Regions from separate parts of the Brevibacillus sp. B_LB10_24 genome, predicted to be linked through region 2. Evidence: predicted binding sites of a transcription regulator. Region 2 holds the regulator's gene; each other region holds the start of a gene.

Region 1 (9,846 bases), on a different contig from region 2:
CCTATATGGATGGGATCGCAGACAAGACCCTGGTGAAGGAGGTTGTCACCCGGATAAACCGGATCGACGTCGACGGCGTATTGGAAAGCCGCTATATCGAAGAGCTGATCGAGGACAATGCCTATACGCCCTTCCCCCAAATGATCGTGACAGAGCGGCCTGACGTTGTCGCCGCCAATCTGCTGGAGGGACGTGTGGCCATCTTGATAGATGGCACGCCTTTTTCCCTGATCGTTCCCGTCTCCTTTTTTTCGCTGCTGCAGTCGCCGGAAGATTACTATCAGGATTACCTCGTCAGCACGGCGATTCGCTGGCTTCGCTTCTTCTTTCTCGGCGTTGCCATGCTGGCCCCTTCTGTTTACGTGGCCATCCTCACTTATCATCAGGAGATGATTCCGACCTCCCTGCTGCTCAGCATCGCCAAGTCCCGGGAAGAGATTCCGTTTCCGGCGCTTGTCGAGGCGTTTATCATGGAATTCATTTTTGAAGCGCTGCGAGAGGCAGGGATCAGGCTGCCGAAGCAGGTAGGTCCCGCCGTCAGCATTGTCGGCGGTCTCGTGATCGGTCAGGCAGCCACTGCGGCCGGACTGGTTTCTTCTCCCATGGTGATGGTCGTGGCGCTCACAGGGGTCGCTTCATTCATGCTTCCTCGCTACAACGCCGGGATCGCCCTGAGGATGCTGCGCTTCCCGATCATGCTGATGGCAGGAACGCTTGGTTTGCTCGGAATTATGCTGGCGGTTGTCGCCATCGTCGTTCACCTATGCAAGCTGCGTTCCTTTGGCGTTCCCTACTTGACGCCGCTGGCACCGTTTAAACTTTTGGAAATCAAGGACGCATTCGTACGGGCCCCGTGGTGGAAGCTGGATAATCGCCCCCACTTATCCGGAAAGTTCAACAAGCAAAGGCAGTCTGCCGGACAGAAACCGGGACCTGGCAAAGGTGATGAACGATGACAATTGAAAAGGGCAGGATTTCTGCATTCCAAATGGGTCTCTTGATGCTGCCGACCATCCTGGTCACGGCGCTTCTGCTGCTGCCGTCGCTGTCCGCGAAGCAAGCGGGCAGAGATATGTGGATTTCGCCTATGTGGGGCTCCTTGATCGGCTTTTTGACTGTGTATATCGTCTGCCGGCTAAACAAGCTTTACCCGAAACAGACGCTGATCGAATACAGCGAAACGATCCTGGGGCGGATTCCGGGAAAAATCCTCGGCTTCTGCTACGTGCTCTATTTTTTGTATACGGGCGGTCTTATTGTCAGGGAATACACGGAATTTGTCGTCGGCACGTTTTACACGTTAACCCCGATGATCGTAGTAGCCGCCAGTATTGTCCTGGCAGGCGCATATGCTGTTGCCGGTGGTTTGGAAGTGCTGGGCAGGTGCGGCCAGATCTTTGTTCCGCTGGGGCTCATCTTGCAGATATCGATCGTACTGCTGCTCATCCCCGACCTGAAACCGGCTCATATGCTGCCGATCATGGAGCATGGGATCGGACCGTCTCTCAAGGGTTCGGTTGTCCTGCTGACCTGGTTTAGTGAGTTCGTCGTCATTTCGTTTATGCTTCCCTATCTGACGGACCGCGTCAACGGCTTCATGTGGGGAACGATTTCTGTTTTCGTTGTTTTACTTTTTTTGGTAATCGAAAATATTGCCATACTCTTCCTGTTTGGCGATATCACGCCGGGTCTTGTTTACCCATTCATTGTGGCAGCCCGCTATATCAGTCTCGCCGATTTTTTTGAGCATGTGGAGGCAGTGGTGATGGCGATTTGGGTAACAGGCGCGTTTGTCAAAATCACTGTGTTTTATTACGTGCTTGCGCTTGCCGCCGGGCAGTGGCTGGAGCTCCCGGACTATCGTCCGCTCGTGCTTCCGCTCGGCTTCTTGCTGGTTGTTTTCAGTGTCTGGTCGGGGCCAACCCTGCAGCAGCTGACATCCCTGATCAGCACGTCGCTGCCGTTTCTTGCCCTGACGTTCCAAATCGCTATCCCCTTGCTTTTGCTGGCAGTCGCATTGATTCGGGAGAAAACTCGGCGGCGCAAGGAGGCAACCCAAGGATGAAGCTCCTGCGGTTCTTGCTTTTTTGCCAAATGGTATTGCTGCTGACAGGTTGCTGGGATCGAAGAGAAGTGAACGATTTGGCCATCGTTACAGCTGCAGGAGTAGACAAAAAAACGGGCAAGACCATCGAACTGTCGGTTCAAGTGTATATACCCAAAGCGGCAGGGGCCGGACCAAGCGGAATGGGGGGAGGCGGAGGAAGCGGTACGGCTCCGCAGACATTGGTCAGATCTGCTGTCGGGGTGACCATCGCCGAGGCGATGGCGAAGCTGCAGGAACAAATTCCTCGCAAGATCTTCTGGGGGCATAACGATGTCTTTATTATTGATGAGAAGCTGGCGAAGGAAGGCATTCGTCCGTATATCGACTTCCTGCTGCGGCACCCGCAAACCCGCGAGCGGGCTTTTGTGTTTATCAGCAAGGAGACTAGCAGGGAGATTTTAAGTCTGAACCCGCCGCTTGAAAAGAACATTGCGGATGTGCTGAGAGAGCTGGCGAAGTTTCAGATCGGCATGAAGGTGACGATAAAGGATTTGGCCCAAATGCTGGCAGGTAATACCCGGGCGGCGGCAGCCCCGAGAATCATCATGCTTTCGCCGGAAGAGGGCGAAGATGAAAAGAAGACGATCGCATATGAAAAAGGCTCGGCCATCTTTAAAAAAGACAAGCTGGTCGGATTTTTGGACGACAAGCTGACAAGAGGTGTCCTCTGGCTGCGGAATGAAATCAAGTCGACCACGATAACGATCGCCCCAAAAGAAGCAAAGGGGTTTGTCTCGATGCAGCTGCTGCGAAGCACAGCGGAAATCATTCCGAAAATAAAAGATGACGAGTGGAGCATTACCGTCAAGCTTGAAACAGAAGACGACATCGTGCAGAACACGACCAATCTGGATACGAGCAACCCTAAAGTTACCAGACTATTGGCGAAGCATATGGAGGAAGACATCAAGAATCGCGTGAAGATGGTGCTTGCTCAGGTTCAGAAGAAAATGAAGGCAGATATCTTCGGCTTCGGGGAGGCTTTTCACCGAAAGTATCCCAAGGAGTGGGACGAGGTGAAGGATCGCTGGGACGAGGTGTTCCCCAAGGTCAAGGTAAACATCCGGGTGAAAGTGTGGGTACGCCGGCCGGGACTCGTAACCGAGCAAGCGGATATGCCGAAAAAAGAGGTGAAAAAAGAGTGAAGGCAGCTTCGGTCCTGGGAATTACAGCCGTCGCACTTGTCCTGTTTCTCATTGAGTGGCCGAAGCTCAAGCACCGGATAAAAAGGGAGAAGCAGGCTTTTGCCGTCCTGACGGTCATCGGGTGGGCGCTTGCCGTCTTGTTGGTCCTGTATCCGAACATGCCTGGACCGTCACAAGTCGTAGAAAAATTGTTTAAACCCATAGGCAAGGCGCTGGTAAAATAGATGCACTTACATGAAGTGATCAACTTACGATTTGGATGATTTTGCTGTACACTAGACTGAGATTTGCCAACAGGCGAGGGGAGTAATTCTTTTATGATCATCGATATCTTTCAAGACACCATCTGTCCGTGGTGCCGGATCGGCAAGAAGCACCTGTTTGACGCCCTGCAGCAGTGGAACGGGAAACCGGCATCCATTCGCTACCGTTCGTACATGCTGGATCCGAACACGCCAGAGGCAGGACATCCTTTCCGCGAGGCGATGTTGGCTCTGACTGGAACCCCGCAGGCTCTCGACCGGATGCTCGAGCACGTGACGGCCGCAGGTGCCGCTTCCGGGCTGACATTCCACTTTGACCGCGTGGACAAGAAGCCGAATACGCTGGCTTCACATCAACTGATCAAGCTTGCGCCCGACGAGAAGACCGGCGCAGTCGTCGATGCCATCTACCAGGCGTATTTTGAAGCTGGCCTCGATATCGGGGATCTGGATGTGTTGGCAAAAATAGCAGAGCAGCAGGGAATGGACGGAAATGAGCTAAAAGCGTTGATCCAAAGCGGCGCGAAGCAAGCAGAGATTGAGCAAGACCTCCAATACGCCCGCCAACTCCAAATCTCAGGCGTCCCATTCTTCGTCATCGACAACCAACTGGCACTATCCGGCGCCCACCCGGTAGAAACGTTCCTCAAGGCGTTCGAGAAGGTCAACTCTCCCGAGAAAGAATAAGACATCTTTTTTCTCCCGCGACACAGCTCGCGGTTTTTTTCATCCTATCTAAGAAGAAGCTCCGAGAAACCGAAAAAAATGGAGCGAACGAGGCCTTGGCAACGCCTCCCCAGTCGGAACGGAAAAAAACGGCACACGCTTGTCGACCAAATTCTACGTTGAACAACCCCCAGTCCTTCCCCACCACCCATTTATTTCCTGTTGAAAGTCAAAGAAGGTCAAATTATAATCAAAGATAGTCAAAGTCAAATTTGATCAAACACTTTACATTCGACAGGAGGTATAGCATCCATGTTATGCCAACAGTGCAAGAAGAAAAATGCGAATATACAACTAAACCTGCAAATCAACCAACAAAAACAAAAACTACATCTCTGTGAAGAGTGCTATCAAAAACTTGGTTCCGACATGAGCGTGCCATTTGGATTTGGCCCGCTTGGAGGCATTTCCTCCATGAGCGACATGTTCTTCCCTGACTTTCCATTTGCCTCAAGCGGAAAGCCGGACCAGAGTGAAATGTCCGGCGTCCGCCAATCGGCCGGCATTCTTGAAGAGGCAGGGCGCGATCTTAGTCACGCCGCCCGCTCCGGCTTGATCGACCCGGTCATCGGTCGTGACGAAGAAGTAGACAGGGTCATCGAAATCTTAAACCGCCGCAATAAAAACAACCCCGTCCTGATCGGTGAACCAGGCGTCGGGAAAACAGCGATTGCAGAGGGCCTGGCGCTGCGAATTGCTGAAGGGAAGGTACCTGCCAAGCTGATGAACAAGGTAGTCTTCTCGCTGGACGTCTCCTCCCTGGTCGCCGGCACCGGCATCCGCGGCCAGTTTGAGGAAAAAATCAAGCAGGTCATCGCCGAGCTGCAGGAGCGCAAAAACGTGATTCTCTTCATCGACGAGATTCACCTGCTTGTCGGAGCGGGCTCTGCCCAAGGCTCAATCGATGCCGGCAACATCTTAAAACCCGCTCTCGCCCGCGGCGAGCTGCAGGTGATCGGGGCAACGACGCTGAAGGAATACCGGCTGATCGAAAAAGACGCCGCCCTGGAGCGCCGTTTCCAACCCGTCATCGTCAAAGAGCCCAGCCTGGAAGAAGCTTTCGAGATCCTGCAGGGCATCCGTTCCAAATACGAGGCGTTCCACAACGTTCGCTATTCCGACGAGGTGCTCCGCGCCTGCGTGGGACTGTCGCACCGGTATATTCCAGACCGCTTCCTGCCGGATAAGGCAATCGATTTGCTCGACGAAGCAGGCTCCAAGGTTAACCTACGGAGCAAGGTTTCCCAGGCAGACGAGATCCGCAGAAAATGGGAACAGGCGGCAGCGGAGAAGGAAAAAGCGACGAAGCGCGAGGATTATGAAAGTGCGGCAAAATGGCGGGACGAGGAGTTGGCCCTTCAGGCTCAATGGCAGGCGGTCGAAGAGGCAGCCCAGCCTGAAGTGCACGTAGAGGACATCCAGGAAATCATCGAAACCAAAACCGGGATTCCCGTGCGCAAATTGCAGCAGGCGGAACAGCAAAAGATGAAGCATCTGCCGGAGCGCATGTCTGAGCGTATTATCGGACAGCCCGAAGCGGTGGAAAAAGTGGCGAAAGCGATCCGCCGCAGCCGTGCCGGATTGAAGCCGAAGAATCGGCCGATTGCCTCGTTCCTGTTCGTCGGACCGACCGGCGTCGGGAAGACGGAGCTGTCCAAATGCCTGGCAGAGGAGCTGTTCGGGACACGTGAGGCGATGATCCGGCTGGACATGAGTGAATATATGGAAAAACACTCTGTCTCCAAACTGATCGGCTCCCCGCCCGGCTACGTCGGCCATGAAGAAGCCGGCCAGCTGACCGAGCGGGTACGCCGGAATCCGTACAGCATCGTGCTCGTCGATGAGATCGAAAAGGCCCACCCGGATGTGCAGCATATCTTTCTGCAAATCCTGGATGACGGTCGCCTGACCGACAGCCAGGGACGGACGGTCAGCTTCCAGGATACGGTCATCATCATGACCAGCAATGCCGGTATGGCGGAGAAGAAAAATCCCCTCGGCTTCAACGGCCAGGCGCCGGAAGCCCGTCCGGTCAGCGAGTCGCTGGGCGCATACTTCAAGCCGGAGTTTCTAAACCGCTTTGACGGCATTATTCCGTTCCACCATTTGACCGAGGCCGACCTGCTGAAAATCGTCGATTTGATGCTGGACGAAGTGATCCAAAGCGTAAAAGAGCAGGGAATCGAGCTGCAGGTAACAGATGCGGCCAAGCGCAGATTGGCGGAACTGGGTTACAACCCGGCATTTGGTGCCCGCCCCTTGCGCCGCGTAATTCAAGAATACGTCGAAGACGGGATCGCCGACTTGATCATGGAAGAGGAAGACATCGCAAAGATCAAGGTGGACGTAAGCGAAGACCGCATTGCCGTAGAGAAAGGAAATTAAACGAGATGCTTTGACCACCAACCTGGCGTTGGTGGTTTTTGCATAGCAGCGGCAGGAGTAGAGCAGAATAACCTCGACGATAGAAGCGAGGAGGATGCAGGATAGTGGAAAACAAGCACGCACTTTCAGCCGAGCAAAGCGAGCAATTGGCTGATACGACCTATCAACCGGCGGATCACGCCCGTTCCGGCAATGTCTCACAGGGGCTTGCCGAAACCCATCAGCTGGTGAGCGACATGTACAAGGAAGGTACGATAGACAATAAACTGCAATAATGCTTAACCGATGGTCCCGGGCGGGATGATCGGTTTTTTTAGCAAGTGGATCGTTCCGATGGTATAATGAATAGGTCTTTGTATTCCTAATCTTGCGAATTGAGCAGGGGAGATTCGAGCGAAGAAAGGCAGGGGATAACATGCGCAAAGGGAAAGTCTTGCAACCGGGAGACACGATCGGCGTGCCGGCTCCTTCCAGTCCCGATCAGCTTCCCAAGGTTGAAGCGGCGAAAAAACGGCTGGAGGGGTACGGCTTCAAAGTAATAATGGGAGAGTGCTGTTATCAAACGTATGGCGGCTATTTGGCGGGAACGCCGGAAAACCGGGCAAGAGAACTGATGAGGATGTTTACCGATCCGGACGTGGACGGTATAATCTGCTTGCGGGGAGGGTATGGCACGCCGCAGATCCTGGACCTGCTCGATTATCAGGTAATCGCCGAGCATCCCAAATTGTTTGTGGGCTACAGCGACATCACGGCACTGCATATCGCCTTTCAGAAGATAGCGGGGCTGGCCACACTCCACGGACCGATGACCCGCTGCAAACTGGACGATCATTCCCGGGAGTTTTGGCTGCGGGCGCTGACCCAGGCGGCACCGCTGGGCCAGATCGTCCATCCGGAAGCACAGACCGTTACCCTGGTGCCGGGGACGTGTCAGGGGCAGATCGTCGGAGGAAACCTTTCTCTGATAACAGCTGCACTCGGGACACCTTATGAAATCGATACAAGAGGGAAAATCCTGTTCATCGAAGATGTCGGCGAAGAGCCCTATCGAGTCGACCGCATGCTGACACAGCTTGCGCTGGCCGGAAAGTTTGCGGAGGCGGAGGGCATCGTCCTCGGCACCTGGGAAGAGTGTGAGCCGAAGGAATCCGACAGTTTTTCTGTGGTCAATTTGTTCCACAATATCATCGCTCCTTTCCGAAAGCCGACGATCTACAATCTGCAGGTCGGCCACGGAGAAAGAAATCTCGCGCTGCCATTAGGGGTATACGCCCATTTGGATGCAACAGCAGGGAACTTGACGATCATGGAAAGTCTCTTTATATAGCGAAATAGCGAATCGACCCATCCTGCATGTCTGGTGCAGGATTTTTTTACGTCATCTCATTGCAGAGGGATTTGCTATAATCATAGAACAGGATTTGTCATATGGAGGAAATGTTATGTACCGCATTCTCATTGTCGAGGATGATGACAAAATAGCCGCCATCCTCATGAATTACGTCAGGAAATACGGATACCAAGTGATCAGGGCTGAACAGTTCCACGATATCAAGCAGGAATTTGCCGCCCACAAGCCGGATCTGGTGCTGCTCGACATCAACCTGCCCCAGTTTGACGGGTTTTACTGGTGTCGGCAGATTCGCACGATTTCCAACGTCCCGATTCTTTTCTTATCGGCAAGGGTAGGAGAGATGGACCAGGTGATGGCAATCGAAAACGGCGGAGACGATTATATGACCAAGCCGTTCAACCTGGATCTGCTGATGGCCAAGATCAAAAGCGCCCTTCGCCGGGCGTACGGAGAGTACGCTGCACCTGCAGCCACTCGGGAAGAAGTGGATGTCATGGGCCTTACGTTTGACCGCTCCAAGCACTTGCTGCAGTGGAATGGCAGGCAGACGGAATTAAGTAAAAACGAATCGCTGTTGATCGATATCCTGTGTACGAGAGTCGGGCAGATCGTCTCCAGGGAGGAACTTTTGGAGGCGCTTTGGGATGATGTACAGTTTGTCGATGACAATACCTTGACCGTCAATGTGACCCGCGTTCGCAAGAAGCTGGAGGAAATCGGCATCACAAAAGCGATCGAGACCATCCGCGGCCAAGGGTACCGGTTGAATGTCACCTGGTCGGAGCAAGGTGGAGCGAGATGAGGGAATCGGACGCCAAACACGGGTTTACTTTCAGACATTTTTTGCGTGACAGGAGTTTGTTTCTCGTATCGTTTTCCATATCGTTTGCCCTCGTCTTGCTGGTCATCTTCCTCGATATGCTGCGGCATCGCTACTATACCGGCTGGGACAGTCTGCTGTACATGCTCATACTTGCGCTGGCCGGGCTCTTGACAGGGCTTTTCTGGGACTACTTCAGACAAAAAGCCTTCTACCGCAGCGTGAACAGCGTGCTGTCCGATCCTAAGCCGGACCTGGAGACGATCACCCGCATTCAGCGGGGAATTACGCATGAGCAGCAGGTTTTGCTGCAGATTTTGCAGGATCAGCACATGGACTTCATGAGCAAACTGACGCAATACCGAAAGCAGCAAGATTTTCATCACGACTTTACCAATCAGTGGGTCCACCAGATGAAAACGCCGGTGTCCGTCATCGATCTGCTGATTCAACAGTCGAAAGAGCTGCAGCCGGCGCCTCCGCTGCAGGAATTGCTGCAGAGCATTCGGGAGGAAAACGAACGAATCACCTACGGACTTGAGATGATGCTGCATACAGCCCGCCTGGACAAGTTTGAGCTTGATCTGCACGTCAAGCAGCTCGACCTGCTCCAGCTGGTGCGCCGGGTCGTCAACCGGTACAAAAAGGCCTGCATCCGCTGGTCCATCTACCCAAAAGTTACCGGCGACGAGCAGACCGTCGCAACCGACGAGAAGTGGCTGGGCTTTGTCCTCAATCAACTGGTCACCAATGCGCTGAAATACTCTCGGGACAAACCGGGAAACAAGCAACTTTTGATCGTGGTAGAGCAAACAGTCCAAGGCTGCAGGCTGCGGGTGACGGACGAGGGGATCGGCATCGCGGAACAAGATCAGCCAAGGGTGTTCGATCCATTTTTCACCGGTGACAACGGCCGGCTTTATCCGGAGTCGACAGGGATGGGCTTGTATCTGGCCAAACAGATCTGCAGCCGCCTCGGGCACCGGCTTGAGCTGCAGTCCGTACCGGGGGAGGGGACGACTGCCACGATCCATTTCACAGCG
Region 2 (9,846 bases):
CCAAGCTGCCAGGGCAATGCAGGAAAGCTTGGCGGAAATAGGATGCGCAACAATGATTATCGACACACTGGAATACATCAGTCCTACTTTTCACAAGATCCTCTTGGAGAGCTATACGAATTTGTTAAAAATATCCCCTAAAATGTGGGGAAGGATATACCACAACACAGAGAAGACCCGCTTTTTTGACATGAATGTCATTATGAACAAGTTGTTGGCTAATAATCTAAAAAAACTGATCAACAGTGCCAATCCGGACGCGTTCATAGCAACCCATCCGTTCGCCAGCTGCATGTTGTCGGTGCTCAAGGGCCGCAATGAATGGACAATGCCCATCTACACGATTATTACAGATTACACGATCCACCCCTCGTGGATTAACCATCATATTAATTACTACTTTATTGCCCATGAACAGCTTTACTACCTCGTCGATGTTTATCGTCACGACTACCAGAAGTTTAAGCCGATGGGGATTCCGATCATGAAAAAATTTAGCCTCCCTATAAACAAAAAGGACTTGATGGAGAAGTTCTCCCTGTTTCCTGACCAAAAAACCATCATTCTCTCGGGGGGCGGCCTGGGCCTTGGGCCAATGGACAAAGTTTTGCGCGGCTTGGATCAGATTGAGCAGCCGCTAAAAGTATTCGTGCTGACAGGGCTCAATCAAAAGCTGTATCGCAAGGTGATGAACAGCAGCTTCAGACACGATGTCGTTCCGCTGGGTTACGTCGACAACTTTCACGAGTACCTCGAGGTAACGGATTTGATCATTACCAAATCGGGAGGGTTAACCACTGCGGAGGTCCTCAGCAAACAGGTTCCGATGATCATCTACAACCCCCTGCCCGGACAGGAAGAGCGAAACAGCCATTTTCTGCTGAACAACGGGTGTGCTGTTCACGCCAATATGATTGAACAACTGATATACTTTATCGAAGAGTTGCTGCAAAATCCGACCAAGATTGATTATATGAAGCGGATGGCTCTGACCGTGGCAAAACCGGATGCTGCAAAGCAGATCGCACGATTTATCGCTAGGGATATGGAACTGAAAGGAAGATAGTCGATGACCATAAGGCACGCCATTTTTTTTGATATGGATGGAACATTACTGCAGACGGAGAAGCTGGCTGTTCCGGCTTTTAGGCGAACATTCGACGAACTTCGCGAGCGGAATCTCTGGTCGGATGAAACGCCTGAAGAAAGTCAATTGACCAATGTTTTGGGGATGACACTTGAGCAGTTGTGGGATACACTGCTGCCCGGGGCGAGTGATGAAGTAAAGACTCTCGCTGACGAATTAATGCTGCATTACGAAGTTGAGCTGCTGAGAGCCGGTGCTACAGAACTGTACCCTGGAGTCACAGAGCTTTTGCAGGCGTTTTATGACCAGGAGATAGCCCTGTTTGTCACGAGCAATGGACTGGAACATTACGTAGAGTCGATCTGTGAGCATTTTCAAATAAAGCACCTGTTTACCGATCTCTACTCGGCTGGCAGGTTCAAGACCGCGTCTAAAAAGGACCTTGTAGCTAAACTGCTGCAGGACTATTCAATCCAGGAAGCCGTGATGGTAGGGGACCGCCGTTCTGACGTTGAGGCAGGAAAGGCCAACCGCCTGTTTACGATCGGCTGTGATTTTGGATTCGCCAAACACGGGGAATTAGACGGAGCAGACGTTATCGTTCGCGAATTTGGTCAAATCGGTAACCATATCCCATTTTTTCACCGCGTGTAGACCAAAGGACCATTCCATTAATATGGGATGGTTTTGTTGTTTCAAAAGCCGATAATTCGTAAACAATAGAGGGGAGATAAGGTATTGTCAGGTGAAAAAAAACGTATTATAATTAAAGTCAAATATAGTCAAAGTCAATATGGTGTAAACACTTTCTATATGGCAAACAAGAAAGGTCGGGTTGACCGAAGATTGAAATAAGTTGAATGAGGAGGCAGCACCTTGCGTAACATTTCGGACGTGATTGAACAACATCTCAAGCGGATACTGCAGGAAAGTCCAACGGGGTCGATTGAGATCCAGCGTAGCGAGCTTGCCGATTTGTTTCAATGCGTGCCTTCACAGATCAATTATGTCATCAATACGCGTTTTACGATTGAAAAGGGATATATTGTAGAAAGTAAACGAGGTGGAGGCGGATTCATTCGCATACGCAAAGGGCAAATCGTCAATAGGGCAAAACTGCAGGAGCTGCTGACGGAGGAACTGATCGGAAACAGCATCTCGCAGTCGGTAGGGTACTCCATTATAGACCGGCTGTTGGAAGAAGGGATCATCAACTCTCGGGAAGCGCTGCTGATGAAGACGGCTACATCCCGTTCCGTGCTTGGCGTGGAGCTGGAGCTTCGCGATCAATTGCGGGCCAATATTTTGAAGCACATGATTGCAGTCATCTTGATAAGGTAGGTGAAAGGAATGAATTGCGAAGAGTGTGGCAAGCGTCCGGCAACCTTGCATCTGACAAAGATTATCAACGGTGAAAAAACGGAATACCATATTTGTGAACATTGTGCCAAGGAAAAAGGTGACGTCATCTCCGGTTTTAACAACTTCAGCATTCACAACCTGCTGTCCGGATTGCTTAACTTCGATCCGATGGGAAAAGGAAACGGACAGAGTTCGTCTTCCGCCCAGACGACGGCACAGGCAAAACAGCTTCGCTGCGAAACCTGCGGTCTTACTTACGCCCAGTTCAGCAAAAGCGGGCGCTTCGGCTGCAGTGACTGCTATCAGTATTTCGGCGAGCGGCTCGACCCGCTGTTCAGAAGAATACACGGGAATACCAATCACATAGGCAAAGTTCCGGAGCGGACGGGCGGCCAGATCAAGCTTCGCAAAGAACTGGAACAGCTCAAGACAGCATTGCAAAAGCACGTCTCCACTGAGGAGTTTGAAAAGGCTGCGGAAATTCGCGACCGAATTCGCGCTTTGGAGCAAAGAATCGCTCAGTCGTGACGAAAGGAGGTGAGGCAGCCCATGTCCTTGCAGCAGTTTATTGAGCATCCTTGGAGCAATTGGATGAAAGGCGTCGGCCCTGACTCTGACATCGTGATCAGTACCCGCCTGCGCATTGCGCGAAACTTGCAGCATCACCCCTTCCCTTTGCTCGCTACTGACACCCAGGCGGAAGAGGTGGTCCGCAAAGTATCGGAGGTGTGCCGGACTGATGCGATGAAGAAGATCACCCCGCTGGAAATGATCAGGATGGATCAACTGAATGCCTTGGAAAAACGGGTACTGGTGGAGAAACACCTGATCAGCCCCAACCTGGCCGAGGAGTCTCGCAAAGGCGCAGTCCTCTTGAGCAGCGACCAGTCTGTCAGCATCATGGTCAACGAAGAAGACCATATTCGGATCCAGGTGTTTTTGCCCGGCTTCCAGTTGACAGAAGCCTGGGAGGCGGGAAGCCGCATCGACGATATCTTCGAAAAGCACGTCAATTACGCGTTTGACGAGAAACGCGGGTACTTAACCAGCTGCCCTACCAACGTAGGAACAGGGATTCGGGCTTCCATCATGCTTCACCTGCCGGCATTGGTGATGACGCAACAAATCAGCCGGATCCTGCAGGCGATTAACCAGGTTGGTTTGGTCGTCCGCGGGCTCTACGGAGAAGGCAGTGAAGCATTGGGGAACCTGTTCCAGTTGTCCAATCAGGTAACGTTGGGCATGTCGGAAAATGACATCCTGTCAAACCTGTACAGCGTGGCGAAACAGATCATTGAACAGGAGCGGGCAGCCCGCCGTTATCTCCAGGAAAACTCCCGTACTGCCCTGGAAGACAGGATCTGCCGTTCGTACGGCATCCTGCTTTACGCCCGTACAGTGGAATCAAAAGAAGCTGCCCAACGGCTTTCCGACGTTCGCTTGGGCATTGATCTGGGTATCATCAAAAACGTATCAGCGTTCGCATTGAATGAGCTGCTGGTTATGACGCAGCCGGGTTTCCTGCAGCAGCATGCAGGTCAGAAGCTGACGCCGGAACAGCGCGATGAGCGCAGAGCTCGGCTGATCAGGGAACGATTATCTGTCGATCAACGATCTTAAAAAAGATTTTGGAGGTGCAACAGATATGATGTTTGGTCGTTTTACAGAACGTGCACAAAAGGTATTGGCACTTGCTCTGGAGGAGGCAGTTCGCTTAGGCCATAAGGATATCGGGACAGAACACGTGCTGCTCGGCCTGATCCGCGAAGGCGACGGGATTGCCGCCAAAGCGCTTCAGTCGCTTGGACTCGGACTGGATAAGATCCAAAATGAGGTAGAATCCTTGATCGGCCGCGGTTCTGAGCAGCCTGCAGCCGGCACCGCCAACTATACGCCAAACTACACCCCCAGAGCGAAAAAAGTCATCGAGCTGTCCATGGATGAGGCCCGCAAGCTGGGACATACCTACGTCGGAACGGAACATATCTTGCTGGGGCTGATCCGGGAGGGCGAAGGGATCGCTGCCCGCATCATGAACAACCTCGGCGTCAGTCTAAACAAAGCTCGCCAACAAGTACTGCAGCTTCTGGGCAGCTCGGAGATGATGTCTTCCCATCAGACCTCCGGCAGCAGTCCAGCGGCAAACACGCCGACGCTCGACAGCCTGGCCCGCGATCTGACTGCTATTGCCCGTGAAGGAGGCTTGGATCCGGTCATCGGCCGTCAGAAAGAAATTGAGCGCGTCATCCAAGTGCTCAGCCGCCGCACCAAGAACAACCCGGTGCTGATCGGGGAACCGGGTGTCGGGAAAACAGCGATCGCAGAAGGATTGGCGCAAAAAATCGTCAACAACGAGATTCCCGAAACGCTTCGCGACAAACGCGTCATGACGCTGGATATGGGAACCGTCGTGGCAGGAACCAAGTACCGCGGCGAATTTGAAGATCGGTTGAAGAAAATCATGGACGAAATTCGTCAGGCAGGGAACATCATCCTGTTTATCGACGAGCTTCATACGTTGATTGGTGCCGGTGGCGCCGAGGGAGCGATCGACGCTTCCAATATCCTCAAGCCGGCGCTGGCCAGGGGCGAACTGCAGTGCGTCGGGGCGACAACACTCGACGAATACCGCAAGTATATCGAGAAGGACGCCGCGTTGGAGCGCCGTTTCCAACCGATTCAAGTCGACCAGCCGACGGTTGAGGATGCCATCAAAATCCTGCACGGCCTGCGGGATCGCTATGAAGCCCATCACCGCGTAAAAATCACCGACGAGGCGATCGAACAAGCGGTCCGCCTGTCTGATCGATACATCACCGATCGCTTCCTGCCCGACAAAGCGATCGACCTGATCGACGAAGCCGCCTCCAAGGTACGCCTGCAGTCGTTTACCGTTCCGCCTAACCTCAAGGAGCTGGAGGCCCACCTAGAGGAGGTTCGCAAAGAGAAAGATGCCGCTGTGCAGTCCCAGGAGTTCGAAGAAGCGGCTTCGCTGCGGGACAAGGAACAAAAACTGCGGGATGAGCTGGAGACGACCAAAAAGGACTGGAAAGAACGGCAGGGCAAGCTGAACATGGAAGTGACGCCGGAAGACATCGCCCATGTTGTAGCGAACTGGACCGGCATCCCGGTAGTAAAACTGAAAGAAGAAGAGACCGAGCGCCTGTTGAAGATGGAAGAAATTCTTCACGATCGCGTCATCGGCCAAGAAGAAGCGGTCAAATCGATCTCCAGAGCGATCCGCCGCGCCCGTGCCGGGCTAAAGGATCCGAAGCGGCCGATCGGCTCGTTTATCTTCCTCGGACCGACCGGGGTAGGAAAAACGGAGCTGGCCAGAGCTGTGGCAGAAGCCCTGTTCGGAGACGAGGACGCGATGATTCGGGTCGACATGTCCGAGTACATGGAAAAACACTCGACCTCCCGTTTGGTAGGAGCACCTCCAGGGTACGTCGGATACGACGAGGGAGGCCAATTGACGGAAAAGGTTCGCCGCAAACCCTACTCTGTCATCCTGCTTGACGAGATTGAGAAAGCCCACCCGGATGTATTTAACATCTTGCTGCAGGTCTTGGATGACGGGCGGCTGACCGATTCCAAGGGGCGCACGGTAGATTTTCGCAACACCGTGGTCATTATGACCTCTAACGTCGGGGCCAATATGATTAAGAAGAATACTTCACTTGGATTTACCACAGGAGAAGCGGAGAAGAAGTACCAGGACATGAAGGATAAAGTCATGGATGAGCTGAAACGCACCTTCCGTCCGGAATTTCTCAACCGTATCGACGAAGTGATCGTATTCCACTCCTTGGAGCAAGAGCACATCGAGCAAATCGTATCCTTGATGACCGAAGAGCTTCGCAAGCGCCTAAAGGAGCAGGATATTCACTTCAAATTGACGGATGAAGCGAAAAAAGTGCTGGCGAAAGAAGGCTTTGATCCGGCATATGGAGCCCGTCCGCTCCGCAGGGCGATTCAGCGCAACATTGAAGATCGCCTGTCGGAGGAGCTGCTGAAAGGAACGATTAAAAAAGGAGATACAGTCAGTATCGACGCGGAAGACGGCAAACTGGCCGTAAACCGCCTGGAACCCAGTACAATTTGATTGTTCTCATCCCCGGATGGCCGGGGATTTTTCTTTTTGTGTCCCTTGCCAGAGAAGGAGAACGGAAAAAATAGACGAATCTTAGGTAGAATGAAATCGTAATAACAGGAGTATACCTATGTCAAAGTATAAATCGAAATACGCATGTCAAGAATGTGGCTATGAAAGCCCCAAGTGGTTGGGAAAATGTCCGGGTTGTCAGCAGTGGAATACCCTGGTCGAGGAGATCGCCGTAAAAACCTCCGCCGGAAACCGCAGCAAAAGCGTGTTTTCCAAGCAAATGGCCCAGCCTCTCGCTGAGGTAGTCGGAGCGGAAGAGCCGCGGTTCGATACGACGATCGGTGAATTGAACCGCGTGCTCGGAGGAGGCCTGGTCCCCGGTTCACTGGTGCTGGTCGGAGGCGATCCCGGGATCGGCAAATCGACCCTGCTGCTCCAAACGTCATGTACGCTTGCGGCTCAAGGCCAAAAGGTGCTGTATATCTCCGGCGAGGAATCAGCCAAGCAGATCAAGCTGCGGGCCGACCGCCTAAGCGTAAAGAGCGATCAATTGTACGTCGTTGCCGAAACAGACCTCGAACAGATAGAAGAACAGATCAACGCGGTGGACCCTTCCGTGATGGTCGTCGATTCGATTCAAACCGTGTTTCATCCCGCTGTCACCTCGGCGGCGGGCAGTGTGGCCCAGGTGCGCGAGACCACAGCCCATCTGATGAGAATTGCCAAAGGGAAGGGGATTGCAACCTTTATCGTCGGCCACGTGACGAAGGAAGGGGCCATCGCCGGACCGCGAATGCTTGAACACATGGTAGATGCGGTACTCTACTTTGAAGGTGAGCGGCACAATACGTACCGGATTCTGCGGGCTGTCAAGAATCGGTTTGGCTCCACCAATGAAATGGGTATTTTTGAAATGAAAGATCGGGGATTGGAAGAGGTGACCAACCCCTCAGAAATTTTCTTGGCAGAGCGCCCTGTCGGCGTATCCGGTTCTACTGTCGTTGCCAGTATGGAAGGGACCCGGCCCGTATTGGTCGAGCTGCAAGCGCTGGTTTCGCCCACCAGTTTTGTCACGGCCCGGCGGATGGCTACCGGCGTCGATCACCAGCGGGTCTCCATGCTGATGGCCGTGCTGGAAAAACGGGTGGGACTGATGCTGCAAAATCAGGACGCCTATGTCAATGTCGCCGGCGGTGTCAGGCTTGACGAGCCTGCCGTCGACCTGGCCATTGTCGTAAGTCTCGCCAGCAGCTTTCGCGACGTTCCCGCCAGGCCGTTTGATGTTGTCATCGGCGAGGTGGGGCTGACTGGTGAAGTGAGAGCAGTCTCCCGGATCGATCAACGAATTCGCGAGGCACAAAAGCTGGGTTTTAAACGGGTGATCGTCCCGGAGAAAAACATGCGCGGCATTGAACCGCTGCAGGATATCGAAGTTGTCGGCATACGTAACGTGGAAGAGGCGCTGCACGAGGTGTTAAGGGGGTAAATCATGCAGGATACATCTAAGAAAGAGCTCCAAGTTAGCAATGTTTTGCGACTTGTTGCCCCCGGTTCGCCGCTCCGGGAAGGTTTGGAAAACGTCCTTCGGGCAAAAACTGGTGCTTTGATCGTCATTGGTTTCGGCCAAGAAATGAAAAATATGATTGACGGCGGTTTTTCCATTAATTGTGAGTTTACACCAGCCCATTTATACGAATTAGCAAAGATGGATGGGGCGATTATACTAAGTGAAGACGTTCGGCGGATTTTGTACGCCAACACCCAGCTGCTCCCCAGTCAACAGATCCCGTCGATGGAGACGGGAACGAGGCACCGCACGGCTGAACGAGTAGCGAAACAGACCAATCATCTGGTCATCGCCATTTCGCAGCGGCGCAATATTATCACGCTGTACCGCGGCAATTTTCGCTACGCCTTAAAGGATATCGGCGTCATACTGACAAAAGCGAACCAAGCCGTTCAGACGTTAGAGAAGTACAAATCGGTCTTGGATCAATCCCTGACGAATCTGGGGGCGCTCGAATTTGAGGAATTGGTGACTTTGTCCGAGGTCGTTGCCGTGATGCAGCGCATCGAAATGGTGCTCAGGGTAAAGGAAGAAATCATCAAGTACATCAACGAGCTCGGCGTAGAAGGACGATTGATCAGCATGCAGCTTGTCGAATTGGTGGCCAACATCGAGGAGGAGGCCTATCTGCTGATCCGGGATTACAGCCGGGACTTACAGGTTGACGGGTATCGGGTACTTGCCGAAATGAAAAAAATGCCGTCGGAGGAACTTCGCGATTCGACATCCCTGATCCAACTTCTTGGTTATTCAGCGAACACAAATCCGCTGGAGGAGCTGGTCTCCCCGCGCGGTTATCGGATCTTAAGCAAAATCCCGCGCTTGCCTTCCGGTATCGTGGTAAACCTAGTGGACCATTTTCACAATCTGCCACGTATTATGATGGCAACAATCGAGGAACTGGACGAAGCAGACGGCGTGGGAGAGGTTCGCGCGCGAGCCATTAAAGATGGACTAAAGCGGATCCAGGAGCAGGTGTTCATTGACAGGCACATTTAGAGTACAATAGTATAGAATATTATCCACTGTCAGCAATGAAACACCCTCGCGTTAGCTGTTCAAGTTTTAACCACTTATTCAGGAGGTAGTCCAATGTTCGTGAAGGCTTTTCCGAGCATGTTGACTGTTGGGAATTTATTTCTGGGAGTTATTGCAATCATATTTGCATTTCAGGGAGACCACTATGTCGATTATGCGGCAATTACCGTTATTATAGGGATGCTTCTAGACGGGTTGGACGGGCGTGTAGCGAGAATGCTGAATGCGCAAAGCGAATTCGGCAAAGAATTGGATTCGCTGTCCGATGTCATAACCTTTGGCGTCGCGCCTGCTTTTATCATGTACGTCGTCTCCCTGCAGGATATGAACTGGCTGGGTATACTGGTAACAGCTTCTTTTCCAATTTGCGGAGCGCTGCGCCTTGCCCGTTTTAATGTACAGGCAGGAGTACCCGGGTACTTTATCGGTTTGCCAATTACCGCAGCAGGCGGCGTATTGGCGACACTAGCCTTGTACCACAAGTGGTTCTCGCCAGTGGTCCTGCTGCTCGGCATGCTGCTGTTGGCGTTTTTGATGGTTTCCAACATCAAGTATCCTAACTTCAAAAAAGTGGGTATCCCGAAAGCGGCTTATTGGATTACGCCACTGATCGTCATTGTTGTCGTCGGCGTCGCGATCAGGTACCCGAGTGAATTCCCGAAAATCGTATTTTTGCCGCTTGCGCTG
Region 3 (9,846 bases), on a different contig from region 2:
TTCTCTATCTGCACCCTTTCCGCCTTCGCCGTACCTAAGATTAGCATTCGTTTTCTCCTTTTCTCTGCTTCAACTTGGAATCCAGACGGTCTGACAGTTCCATCCGGAATTCCGTCTCTGTCATGACACGAGATACTGATTCAAAGACGACCTCGCCGTCTACCGCCACTACCGGAATCGTGAAGAGGTATTTCTCTTCCAACCCGGGATGATTGGCGATATTCACCACTTCGAGAGTCAGGGGAATATCCTTGCCGACCGCCCGGATGCTTTGCTCCACGTCGTCGCAGAGATGGCAGCCGGGGCGGCCGTATAGCGTGATTGAAAAAACATGGGATGTCACTGTTTAGTACCTCTTTCTTTTTGCAGACGATGGGATCATCATTTCTTCGCGGTATTTTGCAACGGTGCGGCGTGAGATCTCGATGCCTTCCTTGCTCAGCATCTCTGCCAGCTTTTGGTCGGAATGCGGCTTTTTACGATCCTCTTCCTCGATCATCGCCTTTAGCCTCCGCTTCACGCTCTCCGAAGAAGCGCTTTCGCCGTTCGCCATCGATAAGGCAGAAGTGAAAAAGTATTTTAACTCAAACACGCCTCGCGGAGTCTGGACGTACTTGTTGCTGGTAGCCCGACTGACTGTGGATTCGTGAAGGTTGACCCGCTCCGCGATCTCTTTTTGCGTCATCGGCTTTAGACAGTGAACTCCGTAATCAAAAAAGTCGCGCTGGAGTTCCACGATCGCCTGGGTCACCCGCATCAAGGTCAAACGCCGCTGCTCCAGGCTCTTCGCCAGCCAGAAGGCGGCATTTAATTTTTCCTGGATGAACTGCCGCGCTTCATCCTGGCTGCCTGTCTCCCGCAGCATTTTTTCGTAAAAGCTGTTGATCTGCAGCCGCGGGGTGGAAGCGTCGTTGACCAAGACGACGTACTCCCCCTGGACTCTTTCTACAGTGACATCCGGCGTGACAAAACGCGTCTCACCCCGATTGTAAGCCGCTCCCGGACGGGGATTGAGCGACCGGACGACATCGGCGATCTCCTGCACCTGTTCCACACTGATTTTCAGCCTGTCGGCAATGCGTGAAAAACGGTTATTGGCCAAGTCCTCCAGATACTCCCTGACGACCTCTACCGTGTACTCGTCATCCAGTCCCTCGTATTCCAGCTGAAGCAGCAGGCATTCGGCCAGATTGCGGGCACCCACCCCGATCGGCTCTAGCCGCTGAACGATCGTCAGCGCCTCCTCCGCTTCCGGAAGTGAAACACCAAGCCTCTCCCCCGCCTCCTCCAGGCTGATTTCCAGGTATCCCTTGTCATCCAGGTTGCCGATCAAAAACAAGGCAATTTTTCGCTGCGGCGCCGTGATGCCTTTGACGTAGTTCAGCTGTGCCTCCAGGTAATCGTACAGGCTAAAACTAGGGGCGCGAACGAGATCTAACGGATTGAAAGTGCTTTCATTTTTATTGACAACATAATCTCCGGTCGAACGATTCCAGGCAAACTCCTTCCAGTCAAATTCGACTGTCGGACGCTCCTCCAGCCGCTTGGGCGGTTCGATCGCAGCGCTGACCTCCTGGAGCTCGATAACCGGATTTTCGGTGGCCTGTTCCTGTAAATACGAAACCAAATCGTGAGCAGAAAATTGCAAGATCGTAATCGCTTGGCGTAATTCAGGCGTCATCACAAGCTTTAGCGTCTGCTCTTGATACAATCCAAAACCCATGTTCACTTGGAATAGCCCCCTCTTAAGCAGATCTTGGTCACGCTATATAGTATTCGTTTCTCTCTTGCAATTTTCCTGCCAAATTGAAAAAATCATTCTTAGCCCAATATTGGAAAGAGAGAATTTCTTGATATTCACTGTACGATCTTGTATAATAGACAAGTATCCACTTTTGCGCCCGTAGCTCAGTTGGATAGAGCGGTGGCCTCCGGAGCCACGTCTTGCAGGGGTTCAAGTCCCTTCGGGCGCGCCATAAAGTCAACGTATAAAGGATCGGTCGTGACCGATCCTTTTTTATTTATCCTCCCCATCCGCCCTTTTTCTCGTTTCTCCGCAAACTCCTACCCCTTTTCCCCTCTGGAGAACGGACAGCGTCCCGGCGCGTTCATATGATAATTCCAGACGGTGTAAGGGGGGAAGGAGCTTGTCTAAAAAATACAAGAAAAAAGCGGATGCATCGGCGCCAAACCGCAGTTCGTCGAGAATGAAGATCGTCACATCCGAGACTTGCAAAGTATGCCCGACGCCTTGCCAGCGCGGCCTGCGCTACCTGGAGAAGATGTCAGAGCCGGGTGCGATTGGATTTGGAGTACCATGCATATTGACCAAAGGAAAATGAACAGACGCAGCGTCACTGCGTCTGTACGTTTTTACATGTGAAGATTCTTGTCGTTGGGCCGGTTATATAAGTCCCACAAATGATTTTCGTCGTAGTTCTTGGAATCGTGCCTCAAACCTTTGGACGTGAGATAGATGACGAACCCTACAATGATAAATAGGATGACCGTGAAGGCAAGAAAGGCTAACATGACAGCTGCACCCCTTCCCTATTTCATTCAGGCTTTCGTACAGAATATTCACAATTTTGTAATATAATCATACCCCGAATTTCTTGACACGTCAATTCAGAAAGGCAACCCAGTCCAAAGAGTATAGCGCAGGAAAAAACAAGGAAAACTAGCTTATACTCTCTATTTATCCCACGAACAGACGTTTTTGTGCACAACCTGTTGATAAATCTGTGGATAACTTGTAAAAATAGGAGGCGGCTGGCATGCCCGACGACCGCTACTACCTGATATACCAGGAAGCAAGCGATGACGAGTGTTTGCTCACCATCCAGCCTTATCGGGATGAACAAAAATTGGCGGAAGCCCTCAACCGTTTGGAAAGTCAGAAGGTCGATGACTATACGATCATCAAAGGGCATAAGCTGAAAGCCAAACTCCGCGTGGCAGTCGACCTGACACAGGCAGATGACGAAGAACCGTCCTCATAGATCCCATCTTCTCGCTCATGCTGTTTAGTCTGAGCGTTTTTTGTTGCATTTGCATGACGAACGTGAAATTCTTATCATAGGAATTCCGTACTGTAGAGTGGAGGGGGGGAAGCTGATGGAAGAGAAGTATCATGAAGAGGTTTACGCGATCAACCGGGAAGCGTTAACCCATATACGACTTTTCCTGCAAGGCGACGCCGAGGCTTTCCGCTCGCTGGTGGAGCTTTTTGGCCAGAGAGTGACGCGGATTGTCCACAAGATGGTTTACTCCTTCCACGATGCGCAGGATGTTAACAACGAAATTTGGCTGAAAGTAGCGCAAAACCTGCATAAGTACGACCCCTCCCTGCCTTTTCATTCTTGGCTCTTTCGGCTCGCTTCCAACACGTGCATCGACTATCTGCGGAAGAAGCGGGAAATCGTGCTGGAAGATGATCTGCTTCACTTCGAACTAAACAAAGGCCCTGTGCTTGCTGATACGCCTGAATCCCTCTACCTGGAGAAGGAGTTTCACAGCCGCATAGCCGGCTTGCTCGAACACTTGGAAGAGGTAGACCGTCTCATCCTTACGCTTCGATTCACGGAACAACTAAGCTACGAGGAAATTGGCAATATCGTCGGTTTAACCAAAAATACAGTTGGTACCCGGCTGTTTCGGGCCCGCAAGCAATTAAAGCATCTCTATCAACAACACGTAACGGAAAGGAGTGTCTCAGATGTCTCATCTCGATGAACTAACCTTGATGATGTTCCTGGAGAACGAACTGACACCGGAAGAACAGGAGATCGTGTCAAATCACTTGTCTCAGTGCCCGCAGTGCTACAGTGCATGTGTACACTGGAGAACTGACTTGCTCATGATTGAACAATCCTTCCACGGGATGGATCAGTCACTTGCGCCGCTTCCTCTTTCCGAGCATGTAACAGCTCAAATCAATTCAATTGCCTCGATTCACAAAACCAAACACCAACTCCGCTACCGCAGAATGTTGTACGGGTACAGCGCCTTGCTAAGTACCCTGCTGATCTGCTTCCTCATTTTGCCAAGTATCATCACTACCTGGCTGTCTCCGATCTGGAACTTTTGGAAAGACAGAGTAATTTGGACGACGACGTTTTGGATGAAGGAGAACCTCACCTACGTATTACAGCTACCGTCAAATAACATGTATGCCATTTTTCTTCTTATTTTAGGATTATTTATTGCGCTGATCGTCTTAAACACACGCCATCCATCCATCCATACTAGCGTGAGGGAGGAATGAAATCGTGAAGAAATTCATCTGGGCCATTTCGCTCTTGCTCATGTTGTTCACCTTTTCCACGTCAGTATTTGCCTTCAGTGCAATCAATCAGGACACGTACGTATTGATGCGCTCAGAAACCCACCAGGGCGACCTGATGATTACCGGCAAGAGGGCAGTGATCGAAGGAACGGTGGAAGGCGATGTCTACGTCTTTGCAGAAAGCGTACAGATTCTTGGAACGGTCCAAGGTGACGTCATCGCCTTTACGGGTGATACGCTGATTAACGGCACGGTGGAAGGCAATGTTCGGGCTTTTACACAGCGGTTGACCGTAAACGGCACCATCGGCCGCAATATAACGGTTGGCAGTGCAAACCTGTTTATCCCCGACCAGGCGAACATCAAAGGAAGCGTTTATGCCTTTACTGATACCGTTGATCTCTTTGGCACCATTGAAAAGGAGTTCAATGGCTGGGTCCACAATTTGCGGATAACCGGCACGATCGGAAAAGGCATCTCCGCACTGCGGGCCGACAATATCAAAATGGAGTCCTCTGCCGCAATCAATGGAGATCTGGTTTACACCAGTCCGCAAAAAGCGCTGATCGAACCGGGGGCCAAGCTGGCCGGACAGGAAAAATTCACCCAGTACCAGCCGAAGAAAGAAAGCGGATTCAATATCCCGATCGTGTCGCTGCTCGTCTCCCTGCTCAGCACACTTTTGCTCTGGCTGATTATCCGTTACCTGTTCCCTACCGCCCTGTTGCGGATCCAGCAAGGGATGGATACGAACATCGGCTCACAACTGGGCGTCGGCGCCCTGCTGCTGATCGGGGCTCCGCTGTTTGCGATCGTCCTGATGGTGACACTGGTGGGAATACCGGTTGCGATCGCCCTGGCCCTGTCGCTTGGACTGCTTCTCTACGTGTCCAAAATCTTCGTCGGCTGTTGGGCAGGGATGCGGCTGGCCCGTCAGTTTCGCTGGCGATTGCACCCGCTTGCCGCAGAACTTATCGGCATTTTGGGCATCTTTATCTTGCTTCAGGTGCCTTTCCTTGGCTGGGTGTTTGCCATCGTGATCTGGATGATCTTTTTGGGAAGTCTGGCTGCGGTGGTGCGCCGGGCCAACGAGGCAGCCAGATAAATCCGTTCGGCTCCGTTCAAGCAGGTTTAGCTGATGTGTGTTTGTGGTTACAATTAGTAGGGAATCGACAGCAAGTTATCGTTTGACCTTCCTTGACCAATTGTGTATGATAAAGATGAAGCCGAAAGGAGGAACCAGTTTGCATATGAATTTGATTCCAACCGTCATTGAACAGACAAACCGCGGGGAGCGCGCTTACGATATATATTCACGCCTCCTGAAAGACCGTATTATCTTTTTGGGAACAGCTATTAATGATGTAGTCGCAAACAGTGTCGTTGCCCAACTCCTCTTCTTGCAATCGGAGGATCCCGACAAAGACATCAGCCTGTATATCAACAGCCCGGGCGGTTCCATTACCGCCGGAATGGCGATCTATGACACCATGCAGCATATCAAACCGGATGTCTCGACGATCTGTGTCGGAATGGCAGCATCTATGGGCTCCTTCCTCTTGTGCGCCGGAGCCAAGGGAAAACGGTTTGCCCTCCCGAACAGTGAAGTGATGATTCATCAGCCGCTGGGCGGAGCGCAGGGCCAGGCAAGCGATATCGAAATCGCCGCCAAGCGAATCATCAAAATGCGCGAACATCTGAACCAAATTTACGCCGAGCGGACCGGACAACCGATTGAACGCATTGCGAAAGATACCGACCGCGACAATTTCCTGACTGCACAGGAAGCAAAAGAATACGGTTTGATCGACGAAGTGATCACCACGACTCCGACGCCCAAAGGTAAATAAAAAGACCACAAAAAAAGCTTTCCTGGCTGATTCCAGGAAAGCTTTTTTGCACTTCTTAACGCTCTATTAATTGATTCACAGGTACCGTTTTTTGCTCTTGGGGATTATTCTGGACGTGAACGCGGGCAGTGTTCGTCTGGCGATCCACTCCATCGATCCAGACGGGAACTCCTTCGCACTCCACCTTGATCGTTTCTGTCGATGCCATGATTTCCTCGGCTCGTACCGTGTCCATTACGTCAACTCCTCCTCTGCTGCATCTTGACCACGCCTGCTCTCGTCAGTCGTGTAGACACCATCCATGGAATCAGTCGCAGTCTCTTCGATCAAGCCATTTTGATCGCTGACGGTACCTCCGCCCAGCCCCTCATTCACCATGCGGTCAATATCCATAAAGTACTGATCGCGTCCTTCGTGCTGCGAATCGGGCATCGCTTCATTTTTTTCCGTCATACCAACCCTCCCCATGTCTTGGTACCTTTAGCAATGCCCAATCCAAGCCGAAATATTCCCAACCCGTTTATTTATTGGCAACAGGACTTGCCACATGCCAGCTTTTGGCGCCGTCTGTTGATTGCAGGAGCTGCGTCTTTTTCCCATCCAGGGACTTCAGCAGCATCCACCCTGTATTTATCGATACGAACTGCATCTGGACCACATTCGGGTAAGCGTTGAACGCATCGATCAACCCTTTATCCGGCAATGTGGAATTCCAGGTGACTCCCCGGTTAGTCGTTTGATACACCTGCTGCGCCTGCACATACCAGCCGCGTTGATCATCGGCAAAAACCAACGGAACTGCACTGACGAACTGTCCGGCCAGCTTCGTATAGATCGGAGTCACCTTCCAGTGCTCGCCGCCGTCTTCCGTGAAGGAAACGTAGTACTGCTTTCTGTCCCCTTTGTTGCAACGCGCCGGGAACCAACCCTTTTTCTTGTCGCTGCCAAAGAAGACCGGGGCGGATAAAATCTCCGAATTGCATACTTGGGTAAGCTCCGGCAAACTAAGCAGCTCCCATTTTTGGCCGCCGTCACGGGTCCGGAACAGGTGCGGAATTTTATCATCTCCCGGGCTTAGTATCCATCCATTCTGTACATCGCGGAACAGCATCCCTTTGACGTTTTCGCTGCCCGCAAATGACCCACTGCCTTTCTTCCACGTGGTTCCGCCATCTTGGGTCAAATACAGGTTCCCATCAGAAGCGAGCAGCACGCCTGTCTGCGGAGTGATAAAATCCATTGAAGCGATTTGGCCAACTCCTGGCGCGGGCAGGACTGTCCACTTCTCCCCGCCGTTGACCGTGTGCAAGATCACTCCTCGCTCCCCATTGCTGCCGACGATCCACCCATTCTGCTTGTCGTAAAAGAACAGATCACGGCCATATACCGGATTGGCGGAAGCTTTTACAGTCGGCAGCGCAATATTTTTCCATGTTTTCCCATTATCTGCCGTTCGATAAAGGACGAGAGTACTGCCATGTGTTCCCCACGTGTAGCCGTCCATTTCATCCATCATCTGAAATCCCGCCAGCTGCAACTCGTCCGCAGGGGCTGCTTGCACATTCGGCACGGCTGCGAAAGGGACACAAACCAAAGCGATCAGCATGCCAAGGATCATCATCACCGAAAAATGTGAACTGCGCATCTTCATGTTTTTTTCCTCCTAACTCCCATGAGTATGGTATGTAGGCCAGGCAAAAAACCGGCCAGCGCCGTAACCTGGCAGGGGGGGATGGCCAGCACTGCACTAAAAAAGGCGTTTACGACAAGCGCAACTGCCTTTTTTCCTATTCACCTATTCTTCTTTGCTGACCAGTTTGGCCAAATTTGTCACAGCCTGGGAAGCATCCGGCCCTTCTGCGATAATAGTAATTTCCGTACCGGAGCCGATCGCCAGACTCATAATTCCCATAATGCTCTTGGCGTTGACTTTTTTTGTTCCCTTTTCCACAAAGATTTCTGCAGCATAGCGATTCGCTTCCTGAACAAAGAAAGCGGCGGGCCGTGCCTGCAGTCCGGTCCTAAGCTTTACAAGCACTTGTTGCTGTACCATATCCAAACCCTCCCTAAAAATGTTACTAGTGTTTTCCATTATAGCATGTTACGAAAGAGAAATATTTTGTTTTTCTCGTAATTTCTCTGCGATTTCGTTAATTTTTCGAAGGCGGTGGTTGATCCCCGACTTGCTCACGGGACCGCTTGGCAGCATCTCGCCAAGTTCCTTGAGATTGATATCCGGATTCTGCAGCCGCAGCTCTGCTACTTCCCGCAGGCGGGGAGGCAGGCTGTCCAACCCCATTTCTTTCTCGATCAGCTGGATGTTTTCCATTTGCCGGGTGGCTGCGTTTACGGTTTTGTTTATGTTGGCGATTTCACAGTTATGCAGCCTGTTCACCGAATTGCGCATGTCTTTTACGATGCGAACGTCCTCAAAGTAGAGCAGGGCTTGATGGGCACCGATCAAGCTGAGGAACTCCGTTATCCTCTCGCCTTCCTTGATGTACATCACATACCCTTTTTTCCGCTCGATACACTTCGCATTTAGATGGTAACGGTTGGCCAAATCCGTCAACGCTTCACAAAAATCCTGGTAGGATGAAAAAATTTCCAGGTGATAGCTGGACGCTTCCGGGTGATTGACCGACCCCCCTGCCAAAAAGGCGCCGCGCAAAAAGGCGCCGCGGCAGCATGCCGTTTTGACCAGATCGGGCGAAATCCCCGGATAAAAGGACAGGTTTTTATCCATGATCCGCAGATCCTCCAAAATTTCACCGGCTTGGTGCGGAATGCGGACAATGTAGACGTTATTTTTTTTTAAACGCATTTTTTTGCGTACCAACAGCTCAGCGTGAACCTTAAACAGCCGTTTGATGAGGATGTAGATGCGTCTGGCGATTGCCGCGTTTTCCGTTGCTACATCTAGGACAAATCGGCCCGCCCCAAATTGGATGCTTCCGTTCATGCGGATCAGTGCAGCCAATTCCGCCCTGCTGCAGCAATCCGGGACTTCCAGCATCGTCAGTTCCTTTTTCGTGTGGGCGGCGAACGACATGGCGCTTCACTCCTTCCCCCGCTTCAAAATTGAGACGACTTTTTTACTTACGACTTTTGCATTGTGACGGAGGAAACCATCCTCATAAGCGATAAATCGATCCGCAACGACTTGCAAACCGAGGGTCTGTAACTGCTCGATGTCGCAGACCACCGGCGCCGAACCCTTTTCTGCGTATTTTTCCAATACCTCTTCCGGCACATCCGCCGTGTTTACGATGATCGTATCGAGGAAAGGCGTGCCTAGGTGTTCGTACATGGCTGTCACATGATCGGATGCGGTAAATCCGTCTGTTTCTCCCGGCTGTGTCATCACATTGCATATATATATCTTGGGGACGGCAGACATTTTAATCTGCTGAAACAACCCTCGCACTAGCAGATTTGGCAAAATGCTCGTATACAGACTGCCTGGCCCAATAATGATCGCATCGGCCTCGGCGATCGCCCGCGAAGCCTCCTCCAGCGGGACAACCTCAGGAGGGTCGAGAAAGACGCGCTTAATCCGCTTTCCCGCCAAAGGGATTTGCGATTCTCCCGAGATGATGGAACCATCCGCCATCTCCGCTTTCAGGTGAATAGACTGATTGGATGCAGGCAACACGTCCCCGCGTACAGCGAGAACCCTGCTTAATCCCTTCACAGCGGTCACGAAGT

The links. The regulator CtsR, encoded in region 2, represses protease genes until heat stress. The targets are predictions, from matches to a motif close to ATGGTCAATAAAGGTCAAACA.
Region 1: the regulator CtsR is predicted to act here: its motif matches at 4,407-4,427, upstream of ACI7RC_RS07325 (ATP-dependent Clp protease ATP-binding subunit).
Region 3: the regulator CtsR is predicted to act here: its motif matches at 5,473-5,493, upstream of clpP (ATP-dependent Clp endopeptidase proteolytic subunit ClpP).

What each region holds. Positions count from the first base shown of each region.
Region 1 is NZ_JBJQOQ010000005.1:125,967-135,812, reverse strand. Features, by position in the region: gene ACI7RC_RS07350 (spore germination protein) at 1-956, shown strand, start outside; gene ACI7RC_RS07345 (GerAB/ArcD/ProY family transporter) at 953-2,065, shown strand; gene ACI7RC_RS07340 (Ger(x)C family spore germination protein) at 2,062-3,252, shown strand; gene ACI7RC_RS07335 (hypothetical protein) at 3,249-3,476, shown strand; gene ACI7RC_RS07330 (DsbA family oxidoreductase) at 3,570-4,202, shown strand; gene ACI7RC_RS07325 (ATP-dependent Clp protease ATP-binding subunit) at 4,494-6,626, shown strand; gene ACI7RC_RS07320 (YozQ family protein) at 6,731-6,901, shown strand; gene ACI7RC_RS07315 (S66 peptidase family protein) at 7,042-7,956, shown strand; gene ACI7RC_RS07310 (response regulator transcription factor) at 8,072-8,785, shown strand; gene ACI7RC_RS07305 (sensor histidine kinase) at 8,782-9,846, shown strand, end outside.
Region 2 is NZ_JBJQOQ010000027.1:309-10,154, forward strand. Features, by position in the region: gene ACI7RC_RS20355 (MGDG synthase family glycosyltransferase) at 1-1,066, shown strand, start outside; gene ACI7RC_RS20360 (HAD hydrolase-like protein) at 1,070-1,741, shown strand; gene ACI7RC_RS20365 (CtsR family transcriptional regulator) at 1,964-2,428, shown strand; gene mcsA (protein-arginine kinase activator protein McsA) at 2,438-2,977, shown strand; gene mcsB (protein-arginine kinase McsB) at 2,999-4,069, shown strand; gene ACI7RC_RS20380 (ATP-dependent Clp protease ATP-binding subunit) at 4,095-6,554, shown strand; gene radA (DNA repair protein RadA) at 6,673-8,040, shown strand; gene disA (DNA integrity scanning diadenylate cyclase DisA) at 8,044-9,120, shown strand; gene pssA (CDP-diacylglycerol--serine O-phosphatidyltransferase) at 9,214-9,846, shown strand, end outside.
Region 3 is NZ_JBJQOQ010000035.1:40,014-49,859, forward strand. Features, by position in the region: gene ACI7RC_RS23010 (hypothetical protein) at 1-47, opposite strand, end outside; gene ACI7RC_RS23015 (glutaredoxin family protein) at 41-343, opposite strand; gene rpoN (RNA polymerase factor sigma-54) at 347-1,729, opposite strand; tRNA gene ACI7RC_RS23025 (tRNA-Arg) at 1,898-1,976, shown strand; gene ACI7RC_RS23030 (hypothetical protein) at 2,148-2,342, shown strand; gene ACI7RC_RS23035 (hypothetical protein) at 2,778-3,002, shown strand; gene ACI7RC_RS23040 (RNA polymerase sigma factor) at 3,118-3,735, shown strand; gene ACI7RC_RS23045 (anti-sigma factor family protein) at 3,719-4,267, shown strand; gene ACI7RC_RS23050 (bactofilin family protein) at 4,272-5,393, shown strand; gene clpP (ATP-dependent Clp endopeptidase proteolytic subunit ClpP) at 5,539-6,138, shown strand; gene ACI7RC_RS23060 (H-type small acid-soluble spore protein) at 6,194-6,373, opposite strand; gene ACI7RC_RS23065 (hypothetical protein) at 6,373-6,591, opposite strand; gene ACI7RC_RS23070 (WD40/YVTN/BNR-like repeat-containing protein) at 6,659-7,789, opposite strand; gene ACI7RC_RS23075 (HPr family phosphocarrier protein) at 7,934-8,191, opposite strand; gene whiA (DNA-binding protein WhiA) at 8,240-9,190, opposite strand; gene ACI7RC_RS23085 (gluconeogenesis factor YvcK family protein) at 9,197-9,846, opposite strand, start outside.